4 regions of the Agrobacterium sp. 5Ca39 genome follow, and region 1 is predicted to be linked to each of the others. Evidence: predicted binding sites of a transcription regulator. Region 1 holds the regulator's gene; each other region holds the start of a gene.

The links. The regulator PhoB, encoded in region 1, activates phosphate uptake and scavenging genes when phosphate is short. The targets are predictions, from matches to a motif close to TGTCATNNANCTGTCAT.
Region 2: the regulator PhoB is predicted to act here: its motif matches at 5,247-5,263, upstream of ACZ47E_RS17950 (DUF47 domain-containing protein).
Region 3: the regulator PhoB is predicted to act here: its motif matches at 5,794-5,810, upstream of ACZ47E_RS13095 (DUF1045 domain-containing protein).
Region 4: the regulator PhoB is predicted to act here: its motif matches at 2,238-2,254, upstream of ACZ47E_RS03870 (DapH/DapD/GlmU-related protein).

What each region holds. Positions count from the first base shown of each region.
Region 1 is NZ_AP026436.1:99,522-107,569, forward strand. It holds gene ACZ47E_RS00475 (substrate-binding domain-containing protein) at 1-978, shown strand, start outside; gene pstC (phosphate ABC transporter permease subunit PstC) at 1,251-2,735, shown strand; gene pstA (phosphate ABC transporter permease PstA) at 2,732-4,051, shown strand; gene pstB (phosphate ABC transporter ATP-binding protein PstB) at 4,066-4,881, shown strand; gene phoU (phosphate signaling complex protein PhoU) at 4,977-5,702, shown strand; gene phoB (phosphate regulon transcriptional regulator PhoB) at 5,733-6,416, shown strand; gene ACZ47E_RS00505 (GcrA family cell cycle regulator) at 6,707-7,240, opposite strand; gene ACZ47E_RS00510 (aspartate aminotransferase family protein) at 7,671-8,048, shown strand, end outside.
Region 2 is NZ_AP026437.1:928,777-936,824, forward strand. It holds gene ku (non-homologous end joining protein Ku) at 1-166, shown strand, start outside; gene ligD (DNA ligase D) at 170-2,662, shown strand; gene ku (non-homologous end joining protein Ku) at 2,672-3,463, opposite strand; gene ACZ47E_RS17945 (inorganic phosphate transporter) at 3,554-4,558, opposite strand; gene ACZ47E_RS17950 (DUF47 domain-containing protein) at 4,558-5,202, opposite strand; gene ACZ47E_RS17955 (NUDIX hydrolase) at 5,316-5,858, shown strand; gene ACZ47E_RS17960 (hydrogen peroxide-inducible genes activator) at 5,896-6,804, opposite strand; gene katG (catalase/peroxidase HPI) at 7,010-8,048, shown strand, end outside.
Region 3 is NZ_AP026436.1:2,678,436-2,686,483, forward strand. It holds gene ACZ47E_RS13065 (TonB family protein) at 1-119, shown strand, start outside; gene ACZ47E_RS13070 (Ldh family oxidoreductase) at 239-1,228, shown strand; gene ACZ47E_RS13075 (response regulator transcription factor) at 1,449-1,694, opposite strand; gene ACZ47E_RS13080 (helix-turn-helix domain-containing protein) at 2,150-3,190, opposite strand; gene phnN (phosphonate metabolism protein/1,5-bisphosphokinase (PRPP-forming) PhnN) at 3,277-3,873, opposite strand; gene ACZ47E_RS13090 (alpha-D-ribose 1-methylphosphonate 5-triphosphate diphosphatase) at 3,870-5,006, opposite strand; gene ACZ47E_RS13095 (DUF1045 domain-containing protein) at 5,003-5,692, opposite strand; gene phnE (phosphonate ABC transporter, permease protein PhnE) at 5,976-7,325, opposite strand; gene phnE (phosphonate ABC transporter, permease protein PhnE) at 7,325-8,048, opposite strand, start outside.
Region 4 is NZ_AP026436.1:789,676-797,723, forward strand. It holds gene ppx (exopolyphosphatase) at 1-1,519, shown strand, start outside; gene ACZ47E_RS03870 (DapH/DapD/GlmU-related protein) at 1,567-2,199, opposite strand; gene ACZ47E_RS03875 (hypothetical protein) at 2,377-2,694, opposite strand; gene ACZ47E_RS03880 (YunG family protein) at 2,859-3,206, opposite strand; gene ACZ47E_RS03885 (esterase-like activity of phytase family protein) at 3,344-4,702, opposite strand; gene ACZ47E_RS03890 (adenylate/guanylate cyclase domain-containing protein) at 4,846-5,874, opposite strand; gene rnd (ribonuclease D) at 6,203-7,363, opposite strand; gene ACZ47E_RS03900 (MFS transporter) at 7,446-8,048, opposite strand, start outside.

The sequences.
Region 1 (8,048 bases):
GCCGCCGCTGCTCGCGACCAGATCCAGGTTGCCGGTTCCTCCACGGTTCTGCCTTATGCCAAGATCGTTGCCGAGACTTTTGCCGAAACCTTCCCGAACTTCAAGGCTCCGGTCGTCGAGTCGGGCGGCACGGGTGGCGGTCTGAAGGCGTTCTGCTCGGGCGTGGGCGAAGGCACCATCGACGTCGCCAACGCATCGCGCAAGATCAAGAGCGACGAACTGGCCGCCTGTAAGGCTGCTGGCGTTACCGACGTTCAGGAAGTGAAGATCGGTTACGACGGTATCGTCTTCGCAATGGATTCTTCCAACAAGGACATCAAGCTTGAGCCGAAGGACCTTTACCTCGCTCTCGCCGCTGAAATCGTCAAGGACGGCAAGCTCGTTGCCAACCCCTATAAGAAGTGGTCGGAAATCAACAAGGAACTGCCGGATGTAGCGATCGCCGCTTACATCCCGGGTTCCAAGCACGGCACCCGCGAAGTCTTCGAAGAGAAGATCATGGCTGACGGCTGCAAGGAAGCCAAGGCGACCGACGTCATCAAGACGCTGATCACCGACGCCAAGCAGGCTGCTGCCAAGTGCGTAGCAGTCCGTAAGGACGGCGCTGCAGTCGACATCGACGGCGACTACACCGAGACGCTCGCTCGCATCGACGCCAACAAGACCGGCCTCGGCGTCTTCGGCCTCGCTTTCTATGAAAACAACGCCGACCGCCTGAAGGTCGCAACCGTTTCGGGCGTTGTTCCGTCCACTGAAACCGTTGCCAGCGGCAAGTACCCGGTTTCCCGCCCGCTGTTCTTCTACGTGAAGAAGGCTCACCTGGGCGTTATCCCGGGCCTTAAGGAATATGTCGAGTTCTTCGTTTCCGACGAAATGATCGGCCCGGATTCCCCGCTCGCAAATTACGGCCTGGTTGCCGCTCCGGACGCAGAGCGCGAAGAAATCCGTGCCAAGTTCTCGGCCGGTTCCACGATGTAATGAAGAAGGAGGGGTGCGGCCTGCCGCGCCCCTCATACCATCCGGTGCCTCTCCGCTTGGGCGAATGTCTCCGGTTGACAGTTCCTATTCATCGTCGTCCACATGATTGTCTATGGATTACAGATGGATAGGATGTATCAACCTTGACGCTTGCCGGACTTTGATACAGTCACTTGGCAGGCATTCCGGGATGGTCCAGCGGTCTCGTTTTGATGACTTTTTGATTTGCCCTATATCGCACCGTGCTCCTGCGGCACGCCGAGGGAACTCTAATGAACACATCGATCCTTTTGCTGATACTGGCGCTGATCGGCATCGGCAGTTATCTGCTCGGCAGCCGCCGTGCCGTTGCCCTGTCTGGTGGGCGTCCTTCCAGCATGCATTCCCGAGCCGGTTATCACGGTTCATACGCGGTCGTCTGGGCGGTACTGCCCGCGGCGTTCATTCTCAGCGTCTGGCTGATTATCAGCCCGCTCATCGTGACGTCAGCGGTCCGCGGCGATTTCCCGGAAGACATCCGGGCGCAATCCGAGGCGCAGCAGAGCCTGACCTACGGCATGGTAACCTCTATCGCCCGCGGCCTTCAGCGGCTGACACCGGAAGAAACGGCGCAGGTCGATGCGGACACAAGCGCGGTGAGGCCTCTGCTTGCATCCAAGGGCGTGGCGATTGCCGGTGATCCGGAACGGTTCATGGTTGACGCCGCCCAAACGCTGAACACCATGACCGCCACGAGCCGTCTTGCGATGATCGCTGTCGTGCTGCTGGCCGCGCTTGGCGGCGCCACCTATGCGCTGCGGGCGATTGCACCGCGCTTCCGGGCGCGCAACAAGGTCGAAAAGGTCATTCTCGGCGCTCTTCTTGTCGCATCTTCCATCGCTATCCTGACAACGATCGGCATCGTTCTGTCGATGCTGACGGAAGCGATCCAGTTCTTCAACATGGTTCCGGCTCACCAGTTCTTCTTCGGCACGGTGTGGGATCCGCGTTTTGCGGCTGCCGGTGCGACCGATTCATCGGGACAGTTCGGCCTGATCCCGCTGCTTGCCGGCACACTTTATATCGGCTTCGTCGCCATGCTGGTTGCCGTGCCCGTCGGACTGTTTTCGGCGATCTATATGTCGGAATATGCGTCACCCCGCCTGCGCTCGGTGGCAAAACCGCTGCTCGAGGTGCTCGCCGGCATTCCCACCATCGTCTACGGCTTTTTCGCGCTGACGACGGTTGGTCCTTTCCTCAGAGACATTTCTGCGCAGATCAACGGGCTGGCGACGGGTAACTACGCCAACTTCATCCAGGCGCAGAGTGTCATCACCGCCGGCTTCGTCATGGGTATCATGTTGATCCCCTATGTGTCGTCGCTGTCGGATGACATCATCACCGCCGTGCCGCGTTCGCTGCGCGATGGTTCGCTCGGACTTGGCGCAACGCGCTCCGAAACCATCAAGAGGGTCATTCTTCCGGCTGCTCTTCCCGGCATCGTCGGCGCCGTGCTGATGACGGCCTCGCGCGCCATCGGCGAAACCATGATCGTGGTTCTGGCGGCAGGTGTCGCTGCTCGACTGCAGCTTAATCCCTTCGAGCCCATGACCACGGTGACGGTCAAGATCGTCAGCCAGTTGACGGGCGACCTTGAATTCACCTCACCGCAGACGCTGGTTGCCTTTGCGCTTGGCATCACGCTTTTCGCCATCACGCTTTGCCTGAATATCTACGCGCTTTACATCGTGCGCAAATACCGGGAGCAATATGAATGACCGACATCGCCTCTCCCGCAGCTGGTGCGAACGCCGTCAAGGCGACGCGTCGTGATATCGGCATCAAGCGCCGTTATGCCGCCGAACGCCGTTTCCGTGCTTATGGCATGGCAGCGATTTCCTTCGGCCTCATCTTTCTCTTCCTTCTGCTTTTCTCGGTTGTCTCCAAGGGTTACACCGCGTTCCAGCAGACGATGATCACCGTTCCGGTTGAGTTCTCCGAACAGATCATCGATCCCAAGAACGAGCGTGCCACCAATCCGGCCAAGCTTATGACGGCCAATTATCCCGTTCTTGCCCGTGATGCGGTTGCCAAGGTTCTGGGCGTCGCGCCAACGGACCGCACCGGTCTTCGCGCCGTCAACCTTCTGATCTCCGATAGCGTACGTACGCAGCTTCGCGATATCGTCGTTGCCGACCCCGCCGTTATCGGCACCACCCGCACGGTGACGCTGCTGGCCTCGGGCGACGTCGACAGCGCCTTCAAGGGCCAGGTCGATCTGACGGCGGATGAAGCCAATCGCCGTATCTCGAACCAGCAGCTCGGCTGGATGAACCAGCTCGCCGAAAGCGGGCAGCTTGGCAAGCATTTCAATACCGGCATCTTCATCAACGGCGCCTCGAGCCGTCCGGAAGCGGCGGGTGTCGGCGTGGCGCTGATTGGCTCCTTCTACATGATGCTGATCGTGCTGGTGCTGTCGCTGCCGATCGGTGTTGCGGCTTCGATCTACCTTGAGGAGTTTGCTCCGAAGAACCGTCTGACTGATCTCATCGAGGTGAACATCAACAATCTCGCGGCTGTTCCCTCGATCGTTTATGGTCTGCTCGGCCTCTCCGTCTTCATCAACTTCATGGGCTTTCCGCGCTCGGCCTCGCTGGTCGGCGGCCTCGTCCTGACGCTGATGACCCTGCCGACGATCATCATTGCGACCCGCGCTGCCCTGAAAGCCGTGCCGCCGTCAATCCGCGCCGCCGCCCTGGGTCTCGGCGCTTCCAAGATGCAGACGATCTTCCACCACGTGCTGCCGCTCGCCATGCCCGGCATCCTCACCGGCACCATCATCGGCCTCGCACACGCGCTGGGCGAAACTGCGCCGCTGCTGCTGATCGGCATGGTGGCATTCGTAGCAAATTACCCGACAACGCCGATGGACCCGTCCACGGCCCTGCCGGTGCAGATTTACATGTGGGCGAATGAAGCGGAGCGCGCCTTTGTCGAAAGGACTTCAGGCGCTATCATCATCCTGCTTTTGTTCCTCATCGTCATGAATGTTGGCGCAATCCTGTTGCGTCGCCGCTTCGAACGGCGCTGGTAAAGGGAGATTGAGCAATGAACATGTTGTCGGAAGCAGCAGTTGAAAAGGCGCTGGACAAGAAAATGAATGAAGTCTCATACAAGATGATCGGCAAGGACGTTTCGGTTTATTACGGCGAAAAGCGCGCGCTTTACGACGTGAACCTCAACGTTCGCGAAAATACGGTAACCGCGCTTATCGGCCCGTCCGGCTGCGGCAAATCCACCTTCCTGCGTACCCTGAACCGTATGAACGACACGATCGACGGTTGCCGGGTCACGGGCAAGATCACGCTCGACGCCGACGATATCTATGATCAGGCGATTGACGTCGTGGAGTTGCGCGCCCGCGTCGGCATGGTGTTCCAGAAGCCAAACCCTTTTCCGAAGTCGATCTACGAAAACATTTCCTACGGTCCACGCATTCACGGTCTCGCCCGCAACAAGGCGGATATGGACCAGATCGTTGAGCAGAGCCTTCAGAAGGCGGGTCTCTGGAACGAGGTTAAGGATCGCCTGCACGAATCCGGCACCGGTCTTTCCGGCGGTCAGCAGCAGCGCCTGTGCATTGCACGCGCCGTTGCCGTCAGCCCGGAAGTGATCCTGATGGACGAACCCTGCTCGGCGCTGGATCCGATCGCCACTGCCAAGGTCGAGGAACTGATCCACGAACTGCGCACCAATTACACGATTGTTATCGTCACGCACTCCATGCAGCAGGCGGCACGTGTTTCCCAGCGTACGGCCATGTTCCATCTCGGTCACCTTGTCGAGGAAAATGAAACCGACAAGATGTTCACCAATCCGGATGACCAGCGCACGCAGGATTACATCATGGGCCGCTTCGGCTGATCGCGGCCGGCGCTTTATCGCAACCCAACAAGACTGGTGCCGCTGCGGCCCCGCTTCGGGCGGTCGCATGCAAGGCCAAGCCGGAGGAATAGACCGTGAACCAGACAACGACCCATTCGCATATTCTGTCTGCTTATGATGACGAACTGAAGTTCCTGACGCGACGCATCGCCGAGATGGGTGGTCTCGCCGAGCAGATGTGTGCCGACGCCGTGCGTGCGCTCGTCAATTCCGACGCCGCGCTTGCCCAGAAGGTCATTTCCGATGACGCTATCCTCGATCATTCCGAGCGAGAGATCGGCGACAAGGCCATCGTCACCATTGCGAAGCGCCAGCCGATGGCGGCAGACCTTCGCGAGATCATCGGCACGCTGCGTATTGCAGCGGACCTCGAGCGCGTTGGCGACCTCGGCAAGAATACTGCCAAGCGTGTCATCGCGGTGGCCGGAACGGGCGTGCCGCGCAAACTCGCCCGCGGCATAGAGCACCTGTCGGAGCTGGCGTTGGTACAGCTCAAAGAAGTCCTTGACGTCTATTCGACACGTTCCGCCGAAAAGGCCAATGCCATTCGCGAGCGCGACGAGGAAATCGACGCCATGTATACCTCGCTCTTCCGCGAGCTTCTGACCTACATGATGGAAGATCCGCGCAACATCACCACCTGCACGCATCTTCTGTTCTGCGCCAAGAATATCGAGCGCATCGGTGACCATGCCACCAACATCGCCGAGACGATCTATTACATGACCACCGGCAGCCAGCCGGAGGGCGAGCGTCCGAAGGACGACAGTTCCAACACGCTCGGTTCGGTGACCGAGTAACAGACAAGCAGCGGCTTGCGGAGTTAGCATATGGTGCCCAAGATTGCAGTTGTGGAAGATGAGGAAGCGCTGAGCGTCCTGCTTCGTTACAATCTCGAGGCTGAGGGATATGACGTCGACACCATACCCCGTGGAGACGAGGCAGAGATCAGGCTGCAGGAACGTATTCCGGATCTGCTCATCCTGGATTGGATGCTTCCCGGCGTTTCCGGTATCGAGCTGTGCCGTAGGCTCAGGATGCGGCCGGAAACCGAGCGCCTTCCCATCATCATGCTGACGGCGCGCGGCGAGGAAAGCGAACGGGTTCGCGGCCTCGCCACCGGCGCGGACGATTATGTGGTCAAGCCGTTTTCCACGCCGGAACTGATGGCCCGCGTCAAGGCCATGCTGCGCCGGGCCCGTCCGGAGGTTCTGTCTTCGGTGCTGAAGTGCGGCGATATCGAGCTGGATCGCGAGACGCATCGCGTTCACCGCAAAAGCCGCGAGGTGCGTCTCGGTCCGACGGAGTTCCGCCTGCTGGAATTCCTGATGACCTCTCCGGGCCGCGTGTTCTCCCGTTCGCAATTGCTGGACGGCGTCTGGGGTCACGATATCTATGTGGATGAGCGGACGGTTGACGTGCATGTCGGACGTCTGCGCAAGGCGCTCAACTTTTCCCATATGCAGGATGTCATCCGCACCGTGCGCGGTGCCGGATATTCGATGGAAGCCTGATCGGAACCGAACTGAGGGTTCCCCTCAGCATGACGTTCCGCCAAAATGAAAAGGCCCGAAACCGGTCTGGTGTCGGGCCTTTTTATTTTGAACCTTCCGCAAGCACGATAATTTCATCCCTTTGACGAGCGGTTGAGAGTCCACCGAAATTCGATTGAGGGGCGAAACCCGACGACGATGAATAAGCCTTGATGTTCTGCTGTCGCTGTCCGGGAAGCGCGGTATTTTGTCACAAAAAAAACGGGCCCGAAGGCCCGTAGTTTTTGAGTGTCAAATGTGTGCCGCAACACTCAAGCCTTGCGGCGTTCGCTGACCGGTTGGTAGGCGAGTTTCGCATGGAATTTGCAATAAGGTGACGATTCCAGCGCTTCACAGCCGCAGAAATGGAAATCGTCTTTCAGGGGGTCGCCGACCGGCCACTTGCAGGTGCGCTCCGTCAGTTCCGTCAGCGTCAGCCGGCGGGAGATCGGAGTAACGACGTTTCTGGAAGGAACGTAATCGAGAATTTCAGCGGTTTCGATGCCGACCTCTTCCTGAAGAGCGGTCGCCGCGTTGGAGCGGGTCAGGATCCGAGCAGGTGCAGCGTTGACGCGGCCAGCGAAATTCGCCGTGCGCGGGGCAGGTGCAGCAGTCCGCTTGGGCGCAGAACGCGCCGACGTCACCGGGCCGCCAGCCTTGACGCGTCCGGGCAGATTAAGACGATGGACCTTGCCGATCACGGCATTGCGGCTGACGCCGCCCAGCTGAGCTGCTATCTGGCTGGCGCTCAGTCCTTCGGCCCACAATTTCTTGAGTTTCTCGACCCGCTCGTCTGTCCAGTTCATGCCGCTTCTCCGCTTTTCGCGTGTATTTCGACAGAATCCTTCTCCGTCTCGCGGGCATGCCGCGAGCGTGGTTTCTGCCTGATTTTTGGTGACTAGTTCCGCCGCAATGCAGTCTAGTAATTAGCGATTAACCTAGTGCCACGCAGACTCCGTGGCAAGAGTCGCGGGAATCATCTCGAATCGATTTTCCGGTTTTCCCCAACTTGCTGGCGAGTTGAGTCAGAAAGGCAACACCTTGGGCCTCGCGACCTGCCACCTACTAGGGCTTGAGAAGCCTAGGAAATACGGACTTTTGTTGACATCGGCAAGCGAAGTGACAATAGTGCCCCTGCCGCCGCGAGGCGGCATTTTTGATTTTCAGGCGAGGGATAACCCTCGAAGCCTATTGACAACCGTCTGACAGCGCATCCGCGCAAGGAGTGATACAGCCATGGCCGAAGCCGCCGCGCCATTGTTCGATACATTTGCAAGAGCCCCCCTCCGCTTCGAGCGAGGCGAGGGCGTCTGGCTGTACACGGAAAGCGGCGAGCGATATCTCGATTTTGCGGCCGGCGTTGCCGTCAATTCGCTGGGCCATGCCCACCCACATCTTGTCGACGCGATCAAGACGCAGGCCGAAAAGGTCTGGCATGTCTCGAACCTTTATGAAGTTCCGGGCCAGGAAAAGCTTGCCAAGCGCCTGACGGAGGAAACGTTCGCAGACAAGGTCTTCTTCACCAACTCCGGCGCGGAAGCACTGGAATGTGCAATCAAGACCGCGCGTCGTTATCATTATTCCAAGGGCCACCCGGAAAAGTTCCGGATTATC
Region 2 (8,048 bases), on a different replicon from region 1:
GGAGCTGGTGAAAGCCAAGATTGAGGGCCGGGAAATCCGCAAGCGGGCACCGCAGAAACAGGACAATGTGATTGATCTCAAGGAGGCGCTTCGTCGCAGCGCAAGGGAAGACACCGGAAAAAAAGCGAAGCCGTCAGGCCGCAAGACGTCGCGGAAAGCGAGCTGATCCATGGGATTGCAGACCTATAACGCCAAACGCAGCTTCGACAAGACCCCTGAGCCCAAAGGGACGAAGGCCGACGTCGAAGGCTCGAGCTTCGTCATCCAGAAACATGATGCCCGCAGGCTGCATTACGATTTTCGTCTAGAAATGGATGGGGTGCTGAAGAGCTGGGCGGTCACGCGAGGCCCAAGCCTTGATCCGGAAGAAAAGCGCCTTGCCGTGCACGTGGAAGACCATCCGCTCAGCTATGGCGATTTCGAGGGTGTCATCCCAAAGGGACAATATGGTGGCGGAACCGTCATCGTTTGGGATCGCGGCGTCTGGCGGCCGATCGGCGACGCCAGAAAGGGCTATCGAAAAGGCCATCTCGAATTCGAGCTGGAAGGCGAGAAGCTGAGAGGCCGCTGGCATCTCGTGCGTATGCACGGACAGCCCGGCGAAAAGCGGGAAAACTGGCTGCTGATCAAGGGCGATGATGACGAGGCGCGGCACGACGGCGGTGCCGATATTCTGGAAGAGCGGCCGGAATCGGTGAAAACCGGTCGCAGCGTCGAAGATGTCGCTTCAAAACCCAAGGACACGTGGAATTCCAAACCCGTGTCGAAAAAGGCCACGGCATCCTCTTCAGGCCGGAAGCAGGCGCATGACTTGCCCAGGGGTGCGCGTAAACAGGCGCTTCCGTCCTTCGTGCCGCCGGCGCTTGCCACGCTGAAGCCGAAACCGCCTGGCGGCGATCGCTGGCTGCACGAAATCAAGTTCGACGGATACCGACTGCAGGTCCGGCTCGACCACGGCAAACTCCAGCTTCTGACCCGTAGTGGCCTGAACTGGACAGAGAAATTTGGGGATGCGGTGGCCCGCGCGTTAAAGGCCTTGCCCGCCGAAACAGCCCTGATCGACGGTGAAATCGTCGTGGAACGGGACAGCGGCGCATCCGACTTTTCAGCCCTGCAACTGGATTTAAGCGAAGGGCGCAGCGACCGTTTCGTCTTCTATGCCTTCGATCTCCTGTATCTCGATGGGTCCGACCTGCGCGGCGCAGCGCTCACCGAATGCAAGTCTCTCCTCGAAAAACTCCTTCCGGCGGGCAATCCCCAGCTGCGTTACAGCGAACATTTCGAGGAGAGCGGCGCGCTGGTCCTGGACCACGCCTGTCGTCTCAGCCTCGAAGGGGTGATCTCCAAGGTCAAGGACAGCAAATATGCCTCCGGCCGCAAGGGTGAATGGGTGAAATCGAAATGTTCGATGCGGCAGGAATTCGTCATCGGTGGTTATACGGTTTCTTCCACTTCGGATCATGCCATCGGTTCACTAGCCCTCGGCGTGTATGAAAAGGGCAAGCTGCGCCATGTGGGCCGCGTCGGTACGGGTTACACCGGCGAGGTGGCTGAGATGCTGCTCGGACGCCTGAAGTCGCTCGTGCAAAAGGAAAGCCCCTTCGGAGAAAAGCTGACCGCGCTTGCACGTCGCGACCTCCACTACGTCAAACCGGACCTCGTGGCGGAGGTAGAATTCCGGGCGTGGTCGGGCGACGGCAATCTGCGGCACGCATCATTCCGAGGACTGCGCGAGGATAAGCCTGCTCAAGAAATCGAACGCGAGGAGAAGGCCGTGAACGACACCAGACCGCCGCAGTCTGCCATCCAATTCACTCACCCGGACCGCCTTTACTGGCCGGATGACGGCGTGACGAAGGAAGGTCTTGCCGATTATTATGCCCAGGTCTGGAAGCAGATGGCGCCCTTCGTGGTAAACAGGCCGCTGGCGCTGCTGCGCTGCCCGGAGGGTATAGAAGGGCAGCGGTTTTTCCAGAAACACGCCTGGCGCGGCATCAACAAGGCCATCGAACAGATCAGGGATCCCAAGGACAAGGCCGGCGAACCACTGATCCGCATCACCGATTTTGACGGCATGATGGCGCTCGTGCAGTCTGCGGCGCTTGAAATCCACCCATGGGGAGCGACCACTGCGAGCTGGGAAAAGCCGGATATGATCACCATGGATATCGATCCCGCCGAGGATGTCTCCTGGGAGGATGTGATAGAGGCGGCGCTCGAACTGAAGCAACGTTTTGAAGCGGCGGGTCTGGCAGCTTTCGTCAAGACATCAGGCGGCAAGGGGCTTCATGTGGTTGCCCCGCTGAAGCCGCAGGCGGGCTGGACGGCAGTCAAGGCATTTGCCAAAGCCATGGCCGCAGACATGTCGAAGGCCGAGCCGGACAGGTATCTCTCGGTAGCAACCAAGGCAAAACGCAAAGGCCGCATTTTCATCGACTATCTGCGCAACGGTCGCGGCAATACCGCGGTGGCGCCTTATTCGACCCGGGCGCGGCCGGGTGCGGCGGTCTCCGCCCCCCTCGAATGGTCCGAACTCACGGCCGATATCGGTCCTGCCCACTTCACGGTCAACAATATCGGGGCACGTCTTTCCGCATTGAAGAAAGATCCCTGGGAGGGCTTTTTTGCCGCCGCGGAGGCTTTGCCGAAAAAGGCACGCTAAGACCGCGTCTCAGCGCTTCTTTTCGGCCGCGATGCTTTTCTTCAAGGCGTCCATGATGTTGATGACGTTGCCGCCGATTCGGGCCTTGGTGCCGGCCTTCTTGTTCGAGGCGGGCGCCTCATTGCCTTTGCTCTTGAGCAGCGACCTGATCTTTTTCTGGATCGGGTCCTGAACCAACGTTGGTTTCCACTCCGTCATCTGGCTGGAAATGCGTTTTTCCATGGCCTGCAGCAGCGGCTTTTCAAGTTTCATCTTCGGATCGAGAGCGTCAATGCTTTCGCGCACCTCCTCGCCGTAGTGCAATGTCCACAGGATGATACCCTTGCCGGAAGGTTCCAGCAGCACGGCCCGTTCCCGCCGGTAGAGCACAAGCCGGGCAATGCCGAAAACGCCGTTTGCCGTCATGGCCTCGCGAATGACGCTGAAGGCTTCGGCGCCGATCTTGTCTTCCGGGCGAAGAAAGTGCGGTCGGTCGTACCAGATCCAGTCTATGGAGCCTTTTGGCACAAAGGTCTTGATATCGATCGTGCGCGTACTTTCGAGCGCCACCGCATCGATCTCGTCATCCTCGAGCAGCACATAATCGTCCTCGCCACGGGGAAAACCCTTCACCTGGTTTTTCGCCGCAACGGGGCGGTGGGTGACGCTGTCGACATAACGGCTTTCGACGCGATTGCCGGTCTTGCGATTGAGAACGTGGAAGCGGTACTTGTTGCCTTCTGTCGTTGCAGGTGTCAGCGATACGGACGCCGTCACCAGCGACAGCTTCAGATAACCCTTCCAGAAAACCTGACGTGCCATTTTTCGCGATCCGCTTGCCTGTTGATCTCCCGGATCAAACAGCCACGGTGTGGTTTTTGTTCCGGGAGGGGCCGATGGGGCAGGGGAGTGTCAGCCCAACAGCGATGTCAGCCAGTAAACGGAAGCGGAAATCAGTGCCGCTGCCGGCATGGTCACGATCCAGGCGATGACGATGTTGCCGGCCAGTCCCCAACGCACCGCGGAGACGCGGCGTGCGGCCCCGACGCCGACGATGGCGCCGGTGATGGTGTGCGTGGTGGAGACCGGGATGCCGAGCCAAGTGGCGCCGAACAGCGTCAATGCGCCGCCGGTTTCAGCGCAGAAACCCTGCATCGGGTTGAGCCGCGTGATCTTCGAACCCATCGTATGCACAATGCGCCAGCCGCCGAACAAGGTGCCGAGCGCCATGGCAGACTGGCAGGAAATCACCACCCAGAAGGGCACGTAGAAACTCTCCCCGAGATGTCCCTGGCTGAACAGCAGCACGGCTATGATGCCCATGGTCTTCTGCGCGTCATTGCCGCCATGGCCCAGCGAATATAGCGAGGCGGAGATGAACTGCATGACGCGGAAGGTGCGATCCACTGCAAAGGGCGTCTGCCGCACGAAAAGCCACGATACCGCAAGCACCAGAAGCAGCGCGAGGAAAAAGCCGATTGCCGGCGACATGAAGATGGCGCCGACTGTCTTCAGCAGACCCGACCAGACGATGGAATTGAAGCCGACCTTTGCCAGACCTGCGCCAACGAGGCCGCCGATCAAGGCGTGCGACGAACTGGAGGGGATGCCGAAAATCCAGGTGACGATGTTCCAGACGATCGCGCCGATCAGCGCCGCGAAAATCACCTGCGGAGATACGATGGCCGGATCGATGATGCCGGTACCGAGCGTTTCCGCCACATGCAGGCCGAAGAAGAGGAAGGCTATGAAATTGAAGAAGGCCGCCCACGCAACGGCATATTGCGGCCGCAACACCCGGGTGGAAACGATCGTGGCAATGGAATTTGCGGCGTCGTGAAGACCGTTCAGAAAATCGAAGAACAGTGCAATGGCGATGAGGCCGACAAGCAGCGGCAGTGCAAGTGCGACATCCATCAGACGTTCTCGATAACGATGCCGCTGATCTCGTTGGCCACATCCTCGAAGCGGTCAACCACCTTTTCGAGTTCGCCGTAGATCTCGCTGCCGATCATATAGGCCATGGCATTGCCGGCGGCGCCATGGCGGCGGAACAGGTCTTTCAGTCCCTGGTCGTGCAGGTCGTCGGAGCGCCCCTCGACGCGGGTGATCTCTTCGGCGATGGATGACAGGCGCTGGGCATTGGTGCCGACCTTTTCGAGAAGCGGAATGGCCTCTGCGATCAGGCTCGCCGCGCGCACGATCTCATGGCCCATCTCCTTCATCAGCGGGTCGAATTCGCTCTGCTCGAAGAGGCGGATGGTCTTGACCGTTTTGTGCATCATGTCGATGGCGTCATCCATGGACTGGATCAAGTCCTTGATATCGCCGCGGTCGAAGGGCGTAATGAAACTGCGTCGCACCGCAAGCAACACGTCGCGGGTGATGTCGTCCGCCTGATGTTCGAGGGCAACGATGAGATCGCAGTTCTTTTCGACCTCGACGCCGCTCAACAGGCTATCGAGGGCTTCGGCCGCTTTGATGACGGTTTCGGAATGTTTGCTGAACAGGTCGAAGAAACGATCCTCGCGCGGCATCAGTTTGCGGAAAATGCTCATCATGCGAATTGGCCCTCAGTGGCGCTTTTTATGTTGTGGGGGGTAATTGTCATAAAACTGTCATAAATGCACGCGGGGCATTGATGCAACCCGGAAAATCAGCACTATCAACGGATATGAAATCGACGAAAAAAAGCCGGAAATCCCGCCCGGCCCGCCCCCTGACATTGCTTCAGCAGCTTGCTGCGGTTCCGGAAAAGCTCTTCACAGGCGCTTTCCGGCAGCAATATGCCGCGCTGTGTTTTCGATATGGCAGGGGCGATGACAATGTCGAAATCCTGCTTGTCACGTCACGCACCAGCGGCCGCTGGATCATTCCGCGCGGCTGGCCGATGAAGCGCAAGAAGCCTCATGAGGCCGCGGCAATCGAGGCTTGGGAAGAGGCCGGTGTTCGTGGCCGGGTCAGAAAGGAAGCGGTCGGCCGCTATACCTATCTCAAGATGCTGGATAATGGCGAAGTCGTGCCCTGCGTCGTGGACGTGTTTCAGATCGAAGTGACGGGTGCGGAAACCAAATTCAAGGAGCGTGGCGAGCGTCTGGTGGAATGGGTTCGCCCGGACGAGGCGGCAAGAAGGGTCAGGGATATCGAGCTGAAATCGCTGCTGGTCGATTTCAAGCCAAAGGGCAAACGGAAGGGCCCGCAAGGCCGAAGCGCATGAAGACCGCAGGACCAGCGCGATCCTGAGACCGTAGCCATCAGGATGTGAGGCCGAGCTTCTGACAACCACAGTCTCGGACGATCTCCGAAATATGAGCGAACTGCGCCGAAAGCGGGTTACTCTTCCGCCACACGATACCGATCGTGCGGGACGGTCGCGGTTCCGCCAGACGGAAGACCGAGACCGTGGACTGCCGTGTCTCCATGTCGACGGCCATTTGTGGAATGAGCGTGACGCCGATGCCGGCACCGACCATCTGCACCAAGGTGGACAGTGAGCTGCCCTCCATCAGCACGCGGGGAGGCGCATTCGTTGTACTGCAGAAGGACAGCGCCTGATTGCGGAAGCAGTGGCCTTCCTCCAGAAGCAGCAGGCGCATCTCGCCGAGCTTGTCGGCGCTCGGCACCGGCATGCCCGCATCCTCCATCGGCCGCACCAGGATGAATTCCTCGGAAAACAGCGGGATTTCCTCGAGTGACGGCTCCGAGACGGGGAGGGCGACGATGGCCATGTCCAGCCGGGCCTCCAAAAGGTCCTCGATCAGTTTTTGCGTTACCGCCTCTCGCGGGCGCGCTTCCAGCCCTGGGTAATGTCTTGTAAGCGTCTTGATGACCTGCGGCAGAAGATAGGGAGCAACGGTCGGAATGACGCCGATGCGCAGGCGGCCGCTGAGCGGGCCGTGCCGAGCCCGCGCCAGATCCTGCAGCTCATCGACCGATTGAAGGATCGCGCGGGTGCGCTCGGCAAACTCCTCACCAAGAGCGGTCAACCTGATCTGTCGGCTGCCTCTTTCGACCAGCGGCGCACCGATCAGTTCTTCCAGTTCACGGATCTGGAGCGAAAGGGCGGGCTGCGAAATGGCGCAGGCTTCGGCAGCACGCCCGAAATGGCCGATCTTCGCCAAAGCGTCAAAATAGCGGAGATGTTTCATGGAGAGCGAAATCATAAGCTCAGCATATCGCAGCCTTTAGAATATACAATTGGAAATTATGGAACCCGCCTGTTAGTCATCTTCATGACAGAAAGAGGCTGTAGCTGTGAAAGGCTATCAGTGTCGCGGCGGTTGGCAGTAACCCGTTGCGAACGCTGATTCACACCGCTGCCCGTGTCGAACTTATTTTGTTTAATTGCTAAACCCATCGGAGGGTGAAATGGACGCAACTTCAAAACCGGCTGGCAAATGTCCCGTCATGCACGGAGGCAATACGGCTTCCGGCAAATCGGTGACCGACTGGTGGCCGAACGCGCTGAACCTCGATATTCTTCATCAGCATGACACCAAGACCAATCCGCTAGGCACCTCCTTCAACTATCGCGAAGCGCTGAAGACGCTTGATGTAGAGGCTCTCAAGGCCGATCTTCGGGCCCTGATGACCGACAGTCAGGACTGGTGGCCGGCCGACTGGGGCAGCTATGTGGGTATGATGGCCCGTGTCACCTGGCATGCCGCCGGCTCTTATCGCGTAACGGACGGCCGCGGCGGCGCCAACACCGGCAACCAGCGTTTTGCACCGCTGAATTCCTGGCCTGATAACGTCAACACCGATAAGGGTCGCCGCCTGCTGTGGCCAATCAAGAAGAAATACGGCAACAAGATTTCCTGGGCAGACCTGATCGCGCTCGCCGGCACCATTGCCTACGACGTTGCGGGCCTGAAGACCTTCGGCTTCGCCTTCGGCCGTGAAGACATATGGGCTCCGGAAAAGGACACCTATTGGGGTGATGAAAAGGAATGGCTGGCTCCGAGCGACGGTCGTTACGGCGACGTGACGAAGCCGGAAACGCTGGAAAACCCGCTTGCCGCCGTGCAGATGGGTCTCATTTACGTCAATCCGGAAGGCGTGAACGGCAAATCCGATCCGCTGGCGACGGCGGCGCAGATGCGCGAGACCTTCGCGCGCATGGGCATGAACGACGAGGAAACCGTGGCGCTCACCGCCGGCGGCCACACGATCGGCAAGTCGCACGGCAATGGCAGCGCGGCCAATCTCAGCCCCGATCCCGAAGCCGCAGGCCCGGAATATCAGGGCCTTGGCTGGATCAACACCAAGGGCCGCGGCATCGGTCGTGATACGGTCGTCTCGGGTATCGAAGGCGCGTGGACGAGCCATCCGACCAAGTGGGACAATGGCTTCTTCGACATGCTGTTCAAGCATGAGTGGACGTTGACGCATAGCCCCGCCGGTGCAT
Region 3 (8,048 bases), 250 kb from region 1:
CCACCGGCGATTCGTCCGTGGATCAGCAGATCGCCGCCTGGATTCAGAGCGCGTCGCCCGTGCCCGCCCCGCCGCCGGAAGCAAACAGGACAATCACGCTGCCGATCAGCATCCGCTAGCAGCTCCCCTGGCGGGACCGATTTTTTCCGACCTGTCCCGTGGTGTGGCCTCAATGATATTTCGCGAATGTTTTCGATGGTGTAGGTCTTGACGACATCACAAGCAGAGGCATTCCGGAATGAAATTCTCAATCGCAGAGGCGGAGGATCTCGTATCCTCTATCTTTGAGCGCAACGGCGTTCTACCGCAAAACGCCCGCTCGGTGGCAAAGGCGCTCGTCGCCTCCGAGGCCGCCGGGCAGGGTGGTCATGGTTTTCGCCGTATACCCGTTTACGTGCGTCAGGCCCGTGTAGGCAAGGTCGATGGCAAGGCGCGTCCGGTGGCCACACGGGTGAAGCCCGGCGTCCTCTCGGTCGACGCCAATCATGGTTATGCCTATCCGGCGATCGATCTCGCGCTTGAGGAATTGCCTGAAATGGCGCGCCAGCAGGGGATCGCGCTCGCCGCCATCCACCGTTCCCATCACGCCGGCGTCATGGCGCTGACTGTCGAACGTATTGCCGAAACGGGTCTCGTGGCGCTGATGTTCGCCAATGCGCCTGCGTCCATGGCGCCCTGGGGCGGCAGCAGGCCGCTTTATGGTACGAACCCGATTGCCTTTGCCACGCCCGTTGGCGGCGCTGATCCACTCGTCATCGATCTGGCTCTCTCCAAGGTCGCACGCGGAAAAATCATGGCGGCGCGCCAGAAGGGGGAGACGATCCCGGGCGACTGGGCGCTTGACAGAAATGGCCGACCGACCACCGATCCGGAGGAGGCCATAGAAGGAACCATGGTTCCTGCGGGCGAAGCCAAGGGCGCAGCGCTGGCGCTGATGGTGGAAATCATGGCCGCTGCAATTACCGGCGGAAACTTCGCCTTCGAGGCTTCCTCCCTTCTGGACGACAAGGGTGCGCCCCCCTCGCTCGGACACACCATTATCGCAATAGACCCTGTATCATCAGGCGGCTCTGCCTTTACCGAAAGGCTGGCTCTCATAGCCCAGGAGATAGAAAAACAGGAAAATGTCCGCCTGCCCGGTCGCCGCAGCCAGGGTATCCGCAAACAGGCGTTGGAAAGCGGTATCGTGATCGAAAGCGATATTCTTGGCGAAATTCAATCGCTTTGACCGGACATTAAAAACCCGGCGGGTCGACCGTGACCCGCCGGGTAAACCGTAAATGGCTGCGTTTATCTGCGTCGATGGGACCGGACATCATGTCCAGCCGCCATTTGGTCCGCCGATCCCGCCATTGATATGGAAGGATTTTGACGCAGAAAGCCGCTCATTCGGTTTTCAGCTTCCGGAAAGGACTTTGTCGCGGAAGCTTGAGTTGAGCAGGTGGCGATTATGCCTCCTGTTCGATCAGGCCGCGCAGCAGGGCAATACTGACGGTATTCAGCAGATTGGTCGCACCGAGCCTGTGGCGCACCTTTTCCAGAGTATCCTTGACGTCCGCCTCGTCGGCGCCGACTATCACGGCGACGTGCGAGGGATGTTTGCCCCGCGCGACCAGCCCCAGATATTGCCGCTCACGCTCCGAGAGGACGACTTCATGCGTCTGGCGATATTCATGCGGCGAATTTGAAGACATTTCTTTCAGCCTCAAAAAAGATTGGCCTTCCCGGGCAGGAGCAGGCAGTGTTCATTCTCCGACACCAGCTCGTTGGCCGCTCCGTCCACACGCGAACAGAAACGCCAATTTCGCCAATAGGTTTCATCTGGCCTCAGGAGTTTTGCGGTAAGGGGCCGCTTTCGCAGCCTGTAAATCCGATGCAGACGTTCTATTCCAGCCATCGAGGGCCTGCGACAACGACGCCCAGCGACGACAATCTGTCTGGCGTGAAATACAGTTTCAAAGCTTTGGAATGTTTTCGTCACACCCGAAGGAGATCGGCGCTCTAATAGTGGATGTGTTCCACCGATGAAATAACATGACGCGCCAAGTTTTTCATTTTATTGTTATGTTTCGGCACACATCGCGACAACTGTTGATATATTCATCAACTTTAATGCCTCGTTCCGAAATATTGATGCTGTAGCCATGTATTATCCGGCGGAATGATGCGCGTGTTTCCGGCGAATATCCGTAGGTGTTGCCCCGAACCAGCGAGAAACGGAGCGGGAAAATGCACCTGGGGTCGAATATCCAAGCCGGTAACTGATGTCGGAGACCGGAAGATCACTTTCCACCAGAAGCTTGAATCCGGCATTCTTGCGAATGGCATCCTTTATCTCGTTGAGATTGGTCCCGAGTTCGGCAAGGCGCCGCTGAAAACTGCGTTCCGAAAGGTTGAAATAGGGGGCAATCTCGCTGAGCGAAAGCTCCGCATCGGAAAGCCTCATCTGCATATACCGCTTCACCTGATCGATGAAATGCGTCGCGTCGGCCGATGTCTCCGGTCGAAGCATCCGACACTGCAAATTCATCAATTCGAACAGGCGTTCATCGGCGTTCGGATTGGCCACCTCAAGGAGAGATAGGGGAAGGCGCATGGTATGGATCGGTTGGGAAAAGCTGATCCGCTTCGTCATTCTTTCTTTAAATAATTGAATATTATCGGGTTTCTGTCGCTCCATCCCAATCTCGATCTGATGGATGCGCTCTCCCAGAATATCGCGGAGCCGCTGTATCAGGATTGCCAGGGACAGATCGACATATTGATCACGCTTGACAATCACCGGTGCAAAGGACCATGACAGCGTCACCCCGGTCGCATCTGCAACCATGGTGAAATTGCTGTTATTGGTCGCATAATAGACGTGATCCTGAAGAAAGCGCAGAAACGCCCGCACCGTCGGGGCGCTGATCAGGCCATATCCGAAAGCACCGGACGCGCCGGCGGGAAAAGTGGAGGCGCACTGCAATCCGAAAGCGTCGTCGCCGGATATCAGGGCGCAGGTTTCCAGCAGACGGCATAATCTATCGAGGCTGATGCGCTCTGTGAGACTTCCGAAATTGCCGGGATCGATCTCAAGAGCCTTGCAGATGGGTGCGATATCGATGCCACGCCCCCGCGCATAATTGCTGACGCCGGCGGCCAGACCGGCCACCACAGTTATTTCGTCGCTGAGCCTCTTTTCGGGCATCCCTAGCCTTGGCGTACCATGTTTGGAAATTGTCGCCTAATGGTAAGCCTCGCGCACCCGTTTGTCGAGCAGCGCGGCCGGGGATTTTATGTACGGTTGCGGACGCTTTGCTCCAGAAGCTCCATCATTGTTCTTCCCGCATCTTCGATCGCGCCGCTGTTGTCCACAGTGATCACGTCAAAATTGCCGTCGACACAGAGAGCACTACGTTCCAGCCGTCGCAGGATATCGTCGCGGCTCTCCCTTCCTCGCTGTTCCAGCCTTCGTGCCAGAACCTCCGGTCGCGCCACGATATTCACGACCTTCAGGCGGGAAAAAGCAATACCGAACTGAGGCAGGGCCGACCGGGAACCGTTGGCGATAACCACGTCCCCGGCGTTCAGCTGACGATAGACAGCGGCCGGAATGCCATATTTCAGCCCATGCGCCTGCCAGGAGACTGCGAAAGCGCCTTCACTCTCAAGCCGGTTGAATTCCTGCATGGAAACTGCGTCGTGGTTTTCACCGCCCGCGTCGCCGCTGCGGGTAATGACGCGGCGGGTGAAGTGAAAGCCCGGCCGGCCGGACAGCTGCATTGCCGCATAATCCATCAGCGTATCTTTGCCGGCCCCGCTGGGGCCGACAATGACGATCATGGTTCCGGGCGATCCCTCGCGCCGGCTATCTTGTCCGTCGCCGGTCATGCCACGCGCTTGCCCAGACGCCAGACGGAACGTGCCACGGGAACGCCATCTTCGCGGTGAACCCGAACCAGATCGGCCCGCAGACCGCCGGCTATGCGGCCGCGGTCGTGAAGACCAACGGTCCGCGCCGGTGTGGCGGTGACCATACGCAGAGCTTCCGGCAGCGTGATGGCTTCCACCTGATCGGCAAGCAGGAACGGCGCGAAGAGCAGGCTGAAGGGCACGTAGTCGGAAGAGAGAACATCCAGAACACCAATTTCGGCCAGATCGCGGGCGGCGATGTTGCCGGAATGGGATTTGCCGCGAACGATGTTCGGGGCGCCCATCAAGACACTCATGCCGGCGCTGTGCGAAGCTTTTGCCGCCTCGACGCTGGTGGGAAATTCCGCCAGCTTCACACCGTGACCAATCGCTTCGCCGACATGCGCTTCTGTTGCATCGTCGTGGCTCGCAACGGTGATTCCACGCTCAGCGCAGCGGGCAGCCAGATAATCACGATGTTTGGCGGAATATTCCGCCGATGCCGCCTGCCTGCGCCGCACGAATTCGGCGAACGCCTCGTCGCTCAGACCGCGCTTCTTCTGATAATAGAAAATATACTGGTCCATCGACTGGAACTGGCGCTGGCCCGGGGAATGATCCATCAGCGAAATCAGCCGCACGCGCGGATCGGTTTCGAAATCTTCAAAATGCTCCAGCACATCGGCGGAAGCGACCTCACAACGCAGATGCAGCAGGTGGTCCGAGCGCAGGCGGTTCTGATCCGCCGCCGCCTCGATGGCGTCAGCCATTTCCCGCATTTCACCTTTTTTGAAACCACCGTCTTCATCCGAGCCAAGTCGCAGGCAATCGAATACGGTGGTGATGCCGGAGGCCGCCACCTGTGCGTCATGGGCCTGAATGGCGGCAATCTTGTCCCAGATGACACCGGGGCGCGGCGAATAATGCTGCTCGAGATGGTCGGTATGCAGTTCCACCAGGCCGGGAATCAGGAAATCGCCTTCAAGATCTTCTCCGGTCTTGGAGGCGCCTTCGCTGATATCGGCGATCTTGCCGTCGCGGATCAGAACGGAGCCCAGAATAATATCGTCTTCCAGAACGATACGGGCGTTGGAAAGGGCGTGCTCAGTCATGGTGTCGCATCTTCCTTTGGCTGCTGGCCAAGCGGGTGCCAGCTGTGAACGGTGAAGGGGGCGCCGCGCGTTTCTTCAATGAACAGGGCGAGGCCGGAAACGGTGAGGGGTTTGTCGGTGAATTCGGCAAATCGTGCGGAGAGAAGCTCACGCACGGCGGGCTGTTCGCTTTCGTCGATCCGGCCGGTCAGCGTCATGTGAAAACGGAAATCATCCATGACATGCGGATAGCCCCAGAGCGACAGATTTTCCCGCTGGCTTTCGGTCAGCATCTGCGGCCGGCGGCGGGCAATATCTGTTTCGGACAGGGGGGCGCGGAACCGGTCGAAATGATCCACGATCTCCGCTGCAAAGTCTTGCAGCGGCTGGTAAATGCGATCCGGCACCAGGGCGAAGAATGGCCCAAGTGCACCAACCACGATACGCGGAATGTCAAAGGCCGGCTGGCTTGCAGCAAAGTCCGCCACGGCCGCCAGCAGCTCTGCTTCGCTGTATTTTTCGGACAGCTCGAAAGGCGCTTTCAGGGTTGCGTGGAAGCCATAACGGCGGGGCTCTTCCGTCATCTCCGCATAGTCGGCATGGTCATCATGCAGTCTGCCGGAAAACGCGTTTCGTCCAAGCCAGCGGGATGCCGTTTTGGTCAGAGGATGATCTTTAGCCGGAGAAAAATAGATGGCATAGCGCACGGCAAGCACTCTTCGGTGTCATGGAAAACCAGGGATGAGAAGCCATTTGGCGTGACTCGCCCGCCTCCCGCAAGGTCAGGAGTGCGAAGTAATCTCTTTCCGTGACAGAATGATGATGCAGATGGAAAAAAGCGCACCCGGAACCTCATAGAGGTTAAGGGTGCGCTTGAGGATAAGTTAGCCCTACGGACGCGGGACGGAGAAAGGATCAGTCGCTTCTCCTGATGTGAGGGGCGGGATGACGAACGCTTGCGGCGTCACGTGAAGTCCCGTCTTGCCGGGTTTAATGATGCGTTTTTCCGATGAGACGCGAACGCAGCGAGTTAGAAATGTGGTCAAACAGGAAAACGACGAACAGGATCAGCAGGACCATATAGGCCACCTTGTCCCAGTCGGCATTGGTGCCCATCGCTTCCAGCAGTTTCAGGCCGATACCCCCGGCTCCCACCGCACCGATGATGGTGGCGGACCGGGTGTTGCTCTCCCAGAAATAGAGTGACTGTGAAATGAACACCGGCAGAACCTGCGGCAGCACGCCGAAGCGATTGACGGCAATCGGGGAGGCGCCGACCGATTTGACACCCTCGCGCTGCTTGTCGTCGACATTCTCCAGCGCCTCGGCATAGACCTTTCCGAGCGCGCCGGTATCGGTGAAGAAGATCGCGGCAATGCCGGGGATCGGTCCCGGGCCGAAGCTGCGGGTGAAGAACAGTGCCCAGATGAGCATGTCGATCGAGCGCAGAAAATCGAAAAGGCGCTTCATGCCCCAGTTCGCCGCCCTGTTCGCGGTGATGTTGCGTGCGGCGATAAAGGCGAGCGGCAGGGCAACGACGGTGCCGAAAAGCGTACCCACGAAAGCCATGACCAGCGTTTGCATCAGCTTGGACAGGATGTCGGCGTGTTGCCAGACACTGTTGTCGAGAAAATCATCGACCATATGGCCGAGATTGGAGCGCGCGGGATCGAGCCTCTCTCCCCAGAGAGCGAGAGCGGCAAGCTCGCCATAACCCTTGCCCCAGAATTCCGATTTCGTATCGAACAGGAAGTTCGCCCATCCAAGGAAACGGCGCTGCACATAAACCTGGCTGGTGCGGATTTCCGCCTGACCGGCAAAGCCGTAATGCACCAGCACCTTCTTGCCGTCCTGCTGGATTTCGGCAGGCAGCCCCTGTGGTGCAATAGCGCCGTCGTCGTTGATCATGACGGGATAGTTCTTGCCGTCGACATAGACATCCACGCGGGTTGGCGTCACATCGAGGCGGTTGTCCGAACCCACATAAACAACGCTGTAACCGCCATCGGGCAGGGGTTGCAGCCAGTCGATCTTCGCATCGACCGGATATTGACCGCGGCTCGACCATTGCGGTTCAACCTTGCCGGCTTCGAAACGGAGGCGCGGTTGGGCGCGCCAGGAATACCAGTCCTGCATGTAGCTGGAGGCGCGATCCCATCGGCCCTGCATAAAAGCCGGACCAACATTGAAGAGGAAAAAGCAGCCGACGAGATAGGCGGTGACGGCAAGAAGTCCGACAAGCAGACCATATCGCTGCATGAAACTGCGGTTGAATACCTCAGGATGCGCAGCCGTCAGCCTCTCGCGCTCGGCAGTGTTGAGAATGAAGCTGGAAGACATCAGGCCGCTCCCCGTCCGAATTCGAAGGATTGATGGCCGATCAGCCTGCGGCGCAGCCAGCCGGAAAACTGATCGACGGCGATGATGGTGATCAGCAGCAGAATGATGATGGCATAGGTCTTCGACGCATGATCATTGCCGATGGACAGCCGGAACACTTCGCCGATGCCGCCGCCGCCCACGGCGCCGATGATGGTGGAGGCGCGCACGTTGATTTCGGCGCGCAACAGCGCATAAGAAACGAAATTTGGCAGCACCTGCGGCACGATGGCGAAACGCACCCGCTCCAGCCAGTTGGCACCGGCGGCGCGAAGGCCTTCATCCGGCTTCATGTCGGCATTTTCCACCACTTCGAAGAAGAGCTTGCCGAGAGCGCCGATGGTATGGACCGAGATTGCGATGATCGCCGCGATCGGACCGATCGACAGAATGGCTGTCAAAAGCCCGGCGACGACGATTTCAGGAAAGGCGCGCAGCACTTCCATCACCCGGCGCACCAACCAGCGCACAAGGCCGGCGCCAACGAGATTGGTGGAGGCGAAGAAGCAGAGCACGAAGGCGAAGCCGGTGCCGATGATCGTCGAGACCAGCGCAATATTGAGCGTGATGATCAGCTGGTAGATGAAGTGCGGGATGTAGAAACCGCTGGTGATGTAAACGCGATCCGCGACATAGTTGTATTTCAGCGAACCGTCCGCATAGGGCGACGGCAGGTCGAACATG
Region 4 (8,048 bases), 690 kb from region 1:
TCGATCAGAAGCACAGGGGCGGCTGACCGGCCTTGCCCCCGTTTCCGTCATAGATATTGGCTCGAACTCCGTTCGTCTTGTCGTATATGAAGGTCTTTCCCGCGCGCCTGCGGTGCTGTTCAACGAAAAGGTGCTTTGCGGGCTCGGCAAAGGTTTGGCGCTGACGGGGCGCATGCATGAGGAAGGTGTGAGCCGCGCGCTCCTGGCGCTCAGGCGTTTTCACGCCCTCTCCGAGCAGGCGCAGGCGCAGCAGCTTTATGTGCTGGCCACGGCCGCGGCCCGAGAAGCGGAAAATGGTCCCGATTTCATTCGTGAGGCCGAAACCATCCTCGGCTGCGAGATCGAGGTTCTGTCGGGTGAGAAGGAAGCGCTTTATTCAGCCTATGGCGTGATCAGCGGTTTCCATGATCCTGATGGCATCGCCGGCGACCTCGGGGGCGGCTCGCTGGAGCTGATCGACATCAAGGGCAAGAGCTGCGGCGAAGGCATCACCCTGCCGCTTGGCGGTCTGCGGCTTTCGGAGCAATCGGACGGCTCGCTGGAAAAAGCGGCGACCATTGCCAGAAAACACGTCAAATCCTTCGCCAAACTTCTGGCGGCGGGTGAGGGGCGCACCTTTTACGCCGTCGGCGGCACCTGGCGAAATATCGCCAAGCTGCATATGGAGATATCCGGTTATCCCCTGCACATGATGCAGGGTTATGAATTGCCGCTGGAGGAAATGCTGAATTTCCTCGAGGAGGTCATCGTCTCCCGGGATAGCAAGGATCCCGCCTGGCAGGCGGTCTCCAAGAACCGCCGCTCGCTCCTGCCATTCGGTGCCATCGCCATGCGCGAAGTTCTGAAGATGATGAAGCCGGCCAGGATCGCTTTTTCCGCACAGGGCGTACGCGAGGGTTACCTTTATTCGCTGCTGACGGAGGCGGAGCGCGAATCCGATCCGCTGCTGGTTGCCGCCGACGAACTTGCCATTTTGCGCGCCCGTTCTCCGGAGCATGCGCGAGAACTGGCGGACTGGAGCGGTCGCACCTTCCCGGTTTTCGGCATCGACGAGACGGAAGAGGAAAGCCGCTATCGGCAGGCCGCCTGCCTGCTGGCCGACATCAGCTGGCGCGCGCATCCCGATTACCGCGGTCTGCAGGCGCTCAATATCATCGCCCACTCGTCCTTCGTGGCGATCACCCATCCCGGGCGCGCCTATATTGCACTTGCCAATTATTACCGCTTTGAAGGCCTGAACGACAACGGCACCACCGAGCCGCTTGCCGCCATGGCGGGGGAGCGTCTGCAGGAACTCGCCAAACTGCTGGGCGGCCTGCTGCGCGTCGTATATCTTTTTTCAGCCTCCATGCCGGGTGTCGTGGATCACCTGAAATTCCGCAAGACAGATAATCCGGATCTCGATCTGGAATTTGTGGTGCCGCATGATTATTGCGATTTTGCCGGAGAGCGGCTGGACGGACGTTTGCAGCAACTGGCGAAGCTGACGGGCAAGCGGCTGGCCTTCGTGTTCGAATAAGGAGCGGCGGAGTTTCTGTTTACGACAGAAACGACATTGGCCCCGTGCTAGGACCAGCGCTCGCAGAACGCTTCGATATCGTTTGACTGAAAGTCGCCAAGCCGCGCCATGATCGTCTCGAAGGGCCAGTCCCACCAGGCAATAGCGGTAAGCTTCTGCGCAATCGATCGTGAAAAGCGCTCGCGAATGATTTTTGCGGGTACGCCGCCGACGATGGTATAGGGCGGCACGTCCCTGGTCACCACGGCGCCGGCGGCCAGCACCGCGCCGTGTCCCACCTTGACGCCCGGCAGTACGATGACCCCGTGCCCGATCCAGACATCGTGACCGATGACGGCGCGATCCTGCTTCCGCTGCGCGAAAAAGGCATCGTCGCGCACCGCATCGGCAGAGTAATATTCCGGGCAGTAGCTGAAACGGTGCATGGATGGCCGGTCCATCGGATGGTTGGGAGCGCCTATCCTGACCTCCGCGGCGATGGCGCAGAATTTCCCGATGATCGCATCCCCCACCATGCAGCGGGGACCAAGATAAGAGTAGTCTCCGAGCTCAACATTATGCAGCGAGGTATCGGCCAAAATCTCGCAGCATCTGCCGATGCTCGAGTCTCTTACGCTGGCTGTTGCATGAATGACGGTCTCTGCGAGCTTAGGGCGCTTGATCTGTGCGGCCGAATCCATTGCAGTCTCCCGATTTTGCGCCTGCTTAACCGGGCATGATGAAGGCCCTATGACGCGAGACGGCGGAGCCGTCCATCCGTGACCAGCATACCCTGTCAAGTTCAGATTACGTCTCTTGCTTCGTGTGACATTCTCTCCTTACAGATCGGCGTCACCTGCCGGCGACATTCGGGCGCATTATCGTTTCCAGTAGTGCTCCGTTATGTTTTGAGCATTCCGAATGATATGACCGGCGATTTCTGGGTCGCCGCCCTCGAGGGTCTGCGGATCGGCCCCGCACAACAACAAAAAGAGCTGTTGATGCGCAACTGCGGCAAAATAATCCCGGGGTGGTGGCTGCACGTCTGACCCGGTCGCCTCGAATGCTTCGGCGACTTCTTTGCTGGCGCGCTCAACCGCTGCATGAACACTCGCCATCATCGCCGCTTCCTTGCGTTCCAATATATCCTGAACCTGCCGTTCTGCCGGTGTCAGAACCGGACAACTCTCGCTCATTAAATGTCTCTCCTGTCGGTACAGCCATTTCGCCAAGCAATATTATCGCGTGGATTGTGTCCGCTTTGCGGGAAACATAAATCTTGGTCTTGAAGTGTAGCGCGCTGGTTGACCTCCATGCCGTGCGGATCGAACAGCAATGGGCTGTTCTTTTTGCAAGCCGTTCAGCCGTGGCCGAGTGCCTTTCGAATGCAGGCGCTGAGATAGGCATATTGCAGCGGCGTTATCGTCGCCATGACTTCGGTCCGATTGGCGGGATGATCCTGATAACCCACCGGCAGATCGAATTGGGTGAAGGTGAAATCCCAGCGGACGCCTTCAATGATATTGTAGAAGTGTTGCGCGCCGCTGACAGCGGTTTTCGCAATTTCGCCGCCGAAAATGTCCTGAACCACCAGGGCAGTGACGCTTCCTTGCCCCCTGGCTGGATTTTCGCGCGACCAGAGGCCGCTGGTCTCGCCCGACCAGCTTCTCTTCAGGGCGTAGTACAGTCTTTCGGCATGGTCCTGCATGAAACGTCTTCTTTTCCGCAAGCATGTTTCTGTCGCGGCAGGAAAATCGGAAAGGAGCGCCGCGCAGACGTTCGTATCTGCCAGCGCTCCGTCCGGATCATTGGTGACCGTCAATTTAAATGACGGCAGCCGTGGCCTCACTTCGCCTCGAGCAGGTCCTTGACCTCAAGCAGAACGAATTCGTTGTCATCAGCCTTGTCCAGCGCCCGCCCGGCAGAGAAAGGCAGGTTGTTGTCATTGCCGACGATGATATGCGTGGCATCGACGCGGTCGACATTCTCGATGGTGACGAAAGGCATGTCGTAGAAACCATTGCCGCCGCCCTGGCGCTTCTTGTTATCAGGGTCGGAGATCTTCATCAGGTCGATGTAGCCGATCTTGCGGGCGGCCTTGCCGACATTGGCGTCGTTGAATTCGATCTTGTAGATGCGCTTGACCTTGGCTGGGCGGGCGAAGCAGTCCGCAGTGGGAGCCTTCGGGTCGGCGCAGGCCTTGTCGGCCGTGCCGGCGCCGTTGTCGCGTTCGATGACGAGGGCAGTGGTCTCGTCCAGCATGTTGAAGTCACCGATCGCCTCGCCGCCTTCCGCCAGCGGATAAAGCCAGCTGCGACCGGTCCACTCTTTCCTGGCGGTGTCCAGTTCGATGATGCGCAGCGCGGTCGCGCCGTCTTCGGTCTTTTCTACCTGCCCGTCCGCCATATAGAGCGGTCCTTCGAGAAGGCCGTAGAGCTTTGAGCCGTCCTTGGAGAGCGCCATGCCTTCATAACCGCCGGAGCGTTTCAGGTTGAAAGCGGGCATTTTCTGAGTCGGGTTGCCAGGCAGTGTGAGAGCCGGATGGTCGGGAGACTTCACCTCGATATCGCCGGCCTTGGTGGAGATCACATCGGTCAGCTTGCCGTCGCGGGTGAATTTCAGGATGTAAGGACCGAATTCCTCACCCACCCAGAAACCGTCGGCAACAGGCTGAATGGATTCGACATCGAAATCGGCGCCCGTCAGGTAGCGCTTTTCCGTGCCTTCCAGAACGATGGGGAAGGGCGATTTCATGTCAGGGTCGGAGAGAAACACGGTTTCAAGCGCATTGACCTTGCCGGCTTCCCAGTCGAACTTCAGATGGTGAAGCATCAGCATGGCGTCGCTCGAATTGAGCTTGGAGCCGAAACCGTTGTCGGAAAGGCTCCAGAAGCTGCCGTCCGGCATGGCCTTGATGCCGGAAAAGCCCTGCATGGGCTGGCCGTTGAACGGCATGGAAAGGCCGGTCAGGCGCGCGCCGTCCTTGCCGGGCACGGTGCCGAGGCCTTCGGCGCGCTTGCGGTCGGCTGTGGTGAACTTGGCGGAGGTCTTGAGATGTGCCGGCGCATCGGCAGGCGCGGCGATGATGGTGTTGGCCGGCAGAATGGCATGTGAAACCAGCTTTGCCGGAAACTCCTTTTCCGCTGCCTGCGATGCGGAAGCGAGCGCGAGAACCGCGCAAGAGGCGAAAAGAACGTGCTTCATGTTGAGACCCCTCTCAGTACCTGTTGAAGACAGGATTGACGCGATAGGGGCAGCACATGACAGAGAGGTGATTGCCGTTTGAAGCTTTGATGAATTTTGATGACGGCGGCCGCTGGCAAAGGTGACGGCGACGTTGCTTCGCCCTAAGCGGCGGGGGCCTGATACTGGCTGAGCGTGCAGACACCGAGCGTCTGACCACGGCCCTTGACCGCGTGCTCGCCGAGATATTCGCTGCGCACGCCCTTGGGCAGCACCAGCTGATGGGCGAGGTCGGCGGAAATCAGCACGGGGTGGCCAAGCATCTTGCTCAGCGATTCGAGTCTGGAGGTCGTGTTCACCGTATCGCCGAAATAGGTGATCTTGTGATGGTCAACGCCGATTTCCGCAGTGATGACAGGTCCGCCATGAATGGCGAAGCGCAGGCGCGGCACTTCACCAAAGCGGGAAAGCCACATGTCGCGCTTTTCCTCGATGGTCGCCTGAATATCGAAAACGCAGCGCACGCAGGCGGCGCGCCGTATCGCCCTATGGTATGGCCAGGTGATGATCGCGGCGTCGCCGATGTAATCGTCGATGACGCCGCCGTGTTTCCTGACCGGTGCGGCATAGCTCGCGAAGATTTCGCCGAGAAACTCCTGTGCCTTCAGGTCGCCATGGGTTTCTGCGAAGGAGGTGGAGCCGACAAGGTCGATGAAGATGAAGACACGGTCTTCGCTCACCGGTCTGCGATAACGCCCGAGAATGAGGTCGATGAAGATATCGCGGCCAAGAAGTTCACGCACGCGCATGATGAAGACGATGATGCCGCAGACGATGAGCGTGAAGACCAGCGTCTGTACTTCGGCATGAACGGCGCGTTTCCAGGTGCCGGGAAAGATGCCACTCAGCCACAGGATCGTGCCGCCCAGCCCGAACCCGCAGAAGACGAGAACAGCATAGATGACAAGACCGACGGCAATGTAAACCGGTGTCGGCAGGGCGCTGACCTGCCGCGACAGGCCGGGCATGATGTAACCGCGCTCGAAGGCGAGGATTGGCGCGCAGGCAAACAGCGCATAGGTCGCGCCGATGAGCGCGCCACCGCCATATTCCAGGAAGGCGTAGGCCACGCCGCTGCCGGCCACGGCAACGAAGAGCACCACGTAATCCAGAATGGGCAGCAATTTTCTCATGTCGATTCTTGATCTCGGGAAGGGCAGGCCCGTCGCTCCTTGCGGGCAAAGCTTCTGTTCAGGTCATATGCGACATTAATGTGGAAAAAGCGCTGGAAAAAGTGAGCAATCGGTAAGGTTGCATAAAGGATCGGAAAGCCTGTTGCCCGGTTGCCGCAACGGACGGGGCCCGCACCCCGCCTAAGTTTATATTGTGTATTCGATGGCTTCACCGATTTTGTCGCCCGACGCGCTGTCGGGCGATTCGGGTGTTCAGCCAGCGCCATTCAGATGCAGCGCTAGCGAATGAGGCGACACGCGGTATGAGAAGGTCGCGGAAGAGCGAGCGTTACGACTCGTTCGCCGCAACCTCTACAGCCTCGACCTTCTTGCCGGCAAAACGCAGGGCGACCTCACCATTGATGAGCTTCAGCGCCACATTGCCGAAAAGCTCCCGCCGCCAACCGGTCAGTGCTGCCACCGTTGCCTTTTCGCCCTCGGCGGCGATCTTGTCCAGATCGTCGCTATTGGCGATGACCTTGGCGGCGACGCCGTGCTTGTCAGCTGTCAGCTTCAGCAGAACCTTCAACAGTTCCACGGCAGCGCCCGAACCTTCCGGCGCGTGGCTGTGACGCGGTGCCTTCGGCATTTCTTCTTTCGGCAGCGCCAGCGCCGCATTCACCGTCTCGACGATGGCGGTGCCTGAGGCGGAGCGTTCCCAGCCCTTGGGAATGGTGCGAAGCCGCGACAGCGCCTCGGCATCCTTCGGCTGCTGCTGGGCGATTTCGAAGATCGCATCGTCCTTCAGCACGCGCGAACGGGGCACGTTGCGCGACCGCGCCTCACGCTCCCGCCAGGCGGCGACGAATTTCAGGATGGCAAGTTCGGTCGGCTTGCGCAGGCGCGATTTCAGCCGCAGCCAGGCATCGTCGGGATGCATGTCATACGTGTCGCGAGACTCGAGAATATCCATCTCTTCGGTCAGCCACAGCGAGCGGCCTTCACGCTCGAGCTGGGCTTTCAGCGAGAGATAGACATCCCGCAGATGGGTCACGTCGGCCAGCGCGTAATCCAGCTGCTTTTCGGTCAGCGGGCGGCGGCTCCAGTCGGTGAAACGGGAGGATTTGTCGATCTGCACGTTTTTGATCTTCTGCACCAGCTGGTCGTAGGAGATCGAATCGCCGAAACCGCAGACCATGGCGGCGACCTGCGTGTCGAAGATCGGATGCGGAATAAGCCCGCCGAGATGGTAGATGATTTCGATGTCCTGTCGCGCCGCGTGGAAAACCTTCACGACGTCGGGATTGGCCATCAACTCGAAAAGCGGCGTAAGATCGAGGCCCTTCGCCAGCGGATCGACCAGTACCTCGAGAGTCGGGCTTGCCATCTGCACGAGGCAGAGTTCCGGCCAGAAGGTGGTCTCCCGCAAAAATTCGGTGTCGATGGTGATGAATTCCGATTTCGCCAGTTCCGTGCAGGCCTCGGCGAGGGCGGCAGTCGTTTCAATCATTGCAAATGGCCACTCGTGAAAATTATCCGTCTTACTTTCCCTTTGCCGGGCGCATGTCAATACAAAGCCCGTTTTTGAAGGCCTAAGGATCGTTTTTCTCCGGCGGATTGGGCTCCGACCCATTCTTTTTAGGTGGTGCGGGTGCGGCGAGCTTCTGGAAATAGGCCGAGGTGCGCAACAGCGAACTGAAACGCCAGTTCCTCTCCTCAAGCGGAACGCCCTCGCGCACCTGCAGCCGATATATGGTGTAGGCGATGAAAACGATCTGGATCGCGGCGGTATAGCTGAACAGCGCCTTCGGACCGAACTGATCGATCAGGACGGAGGCGAGAAGCGGCCCCACGGTTGCGCCCACCGACCAGAAGAACAGCAGTCCGGCTGACATCATCGCATGTTCGCCTTCCCTGGCGTGGTCGTTGCCATGCGCCGAACTCAGCGAATAAAGCGGCAGGGCGAAGGCGCCGAAGATGAAGACGCCGATGATATTGCTCCACTCGTCCGTGCCGGCGAAGAAAGCGAGAAACAGCCCGACGATGACAGAGGCGGCCGTGGTGGCGAGAATGATGATGCGCCGGTCATAACGGTCGGAATAAACGCCAAGCGGATATTGCAGCACCACACCGCCAATAATGCCCGCACTCATGAAGGTGGCGATGGCGGTGACGGAAAAGCCGATCTGTTCGGC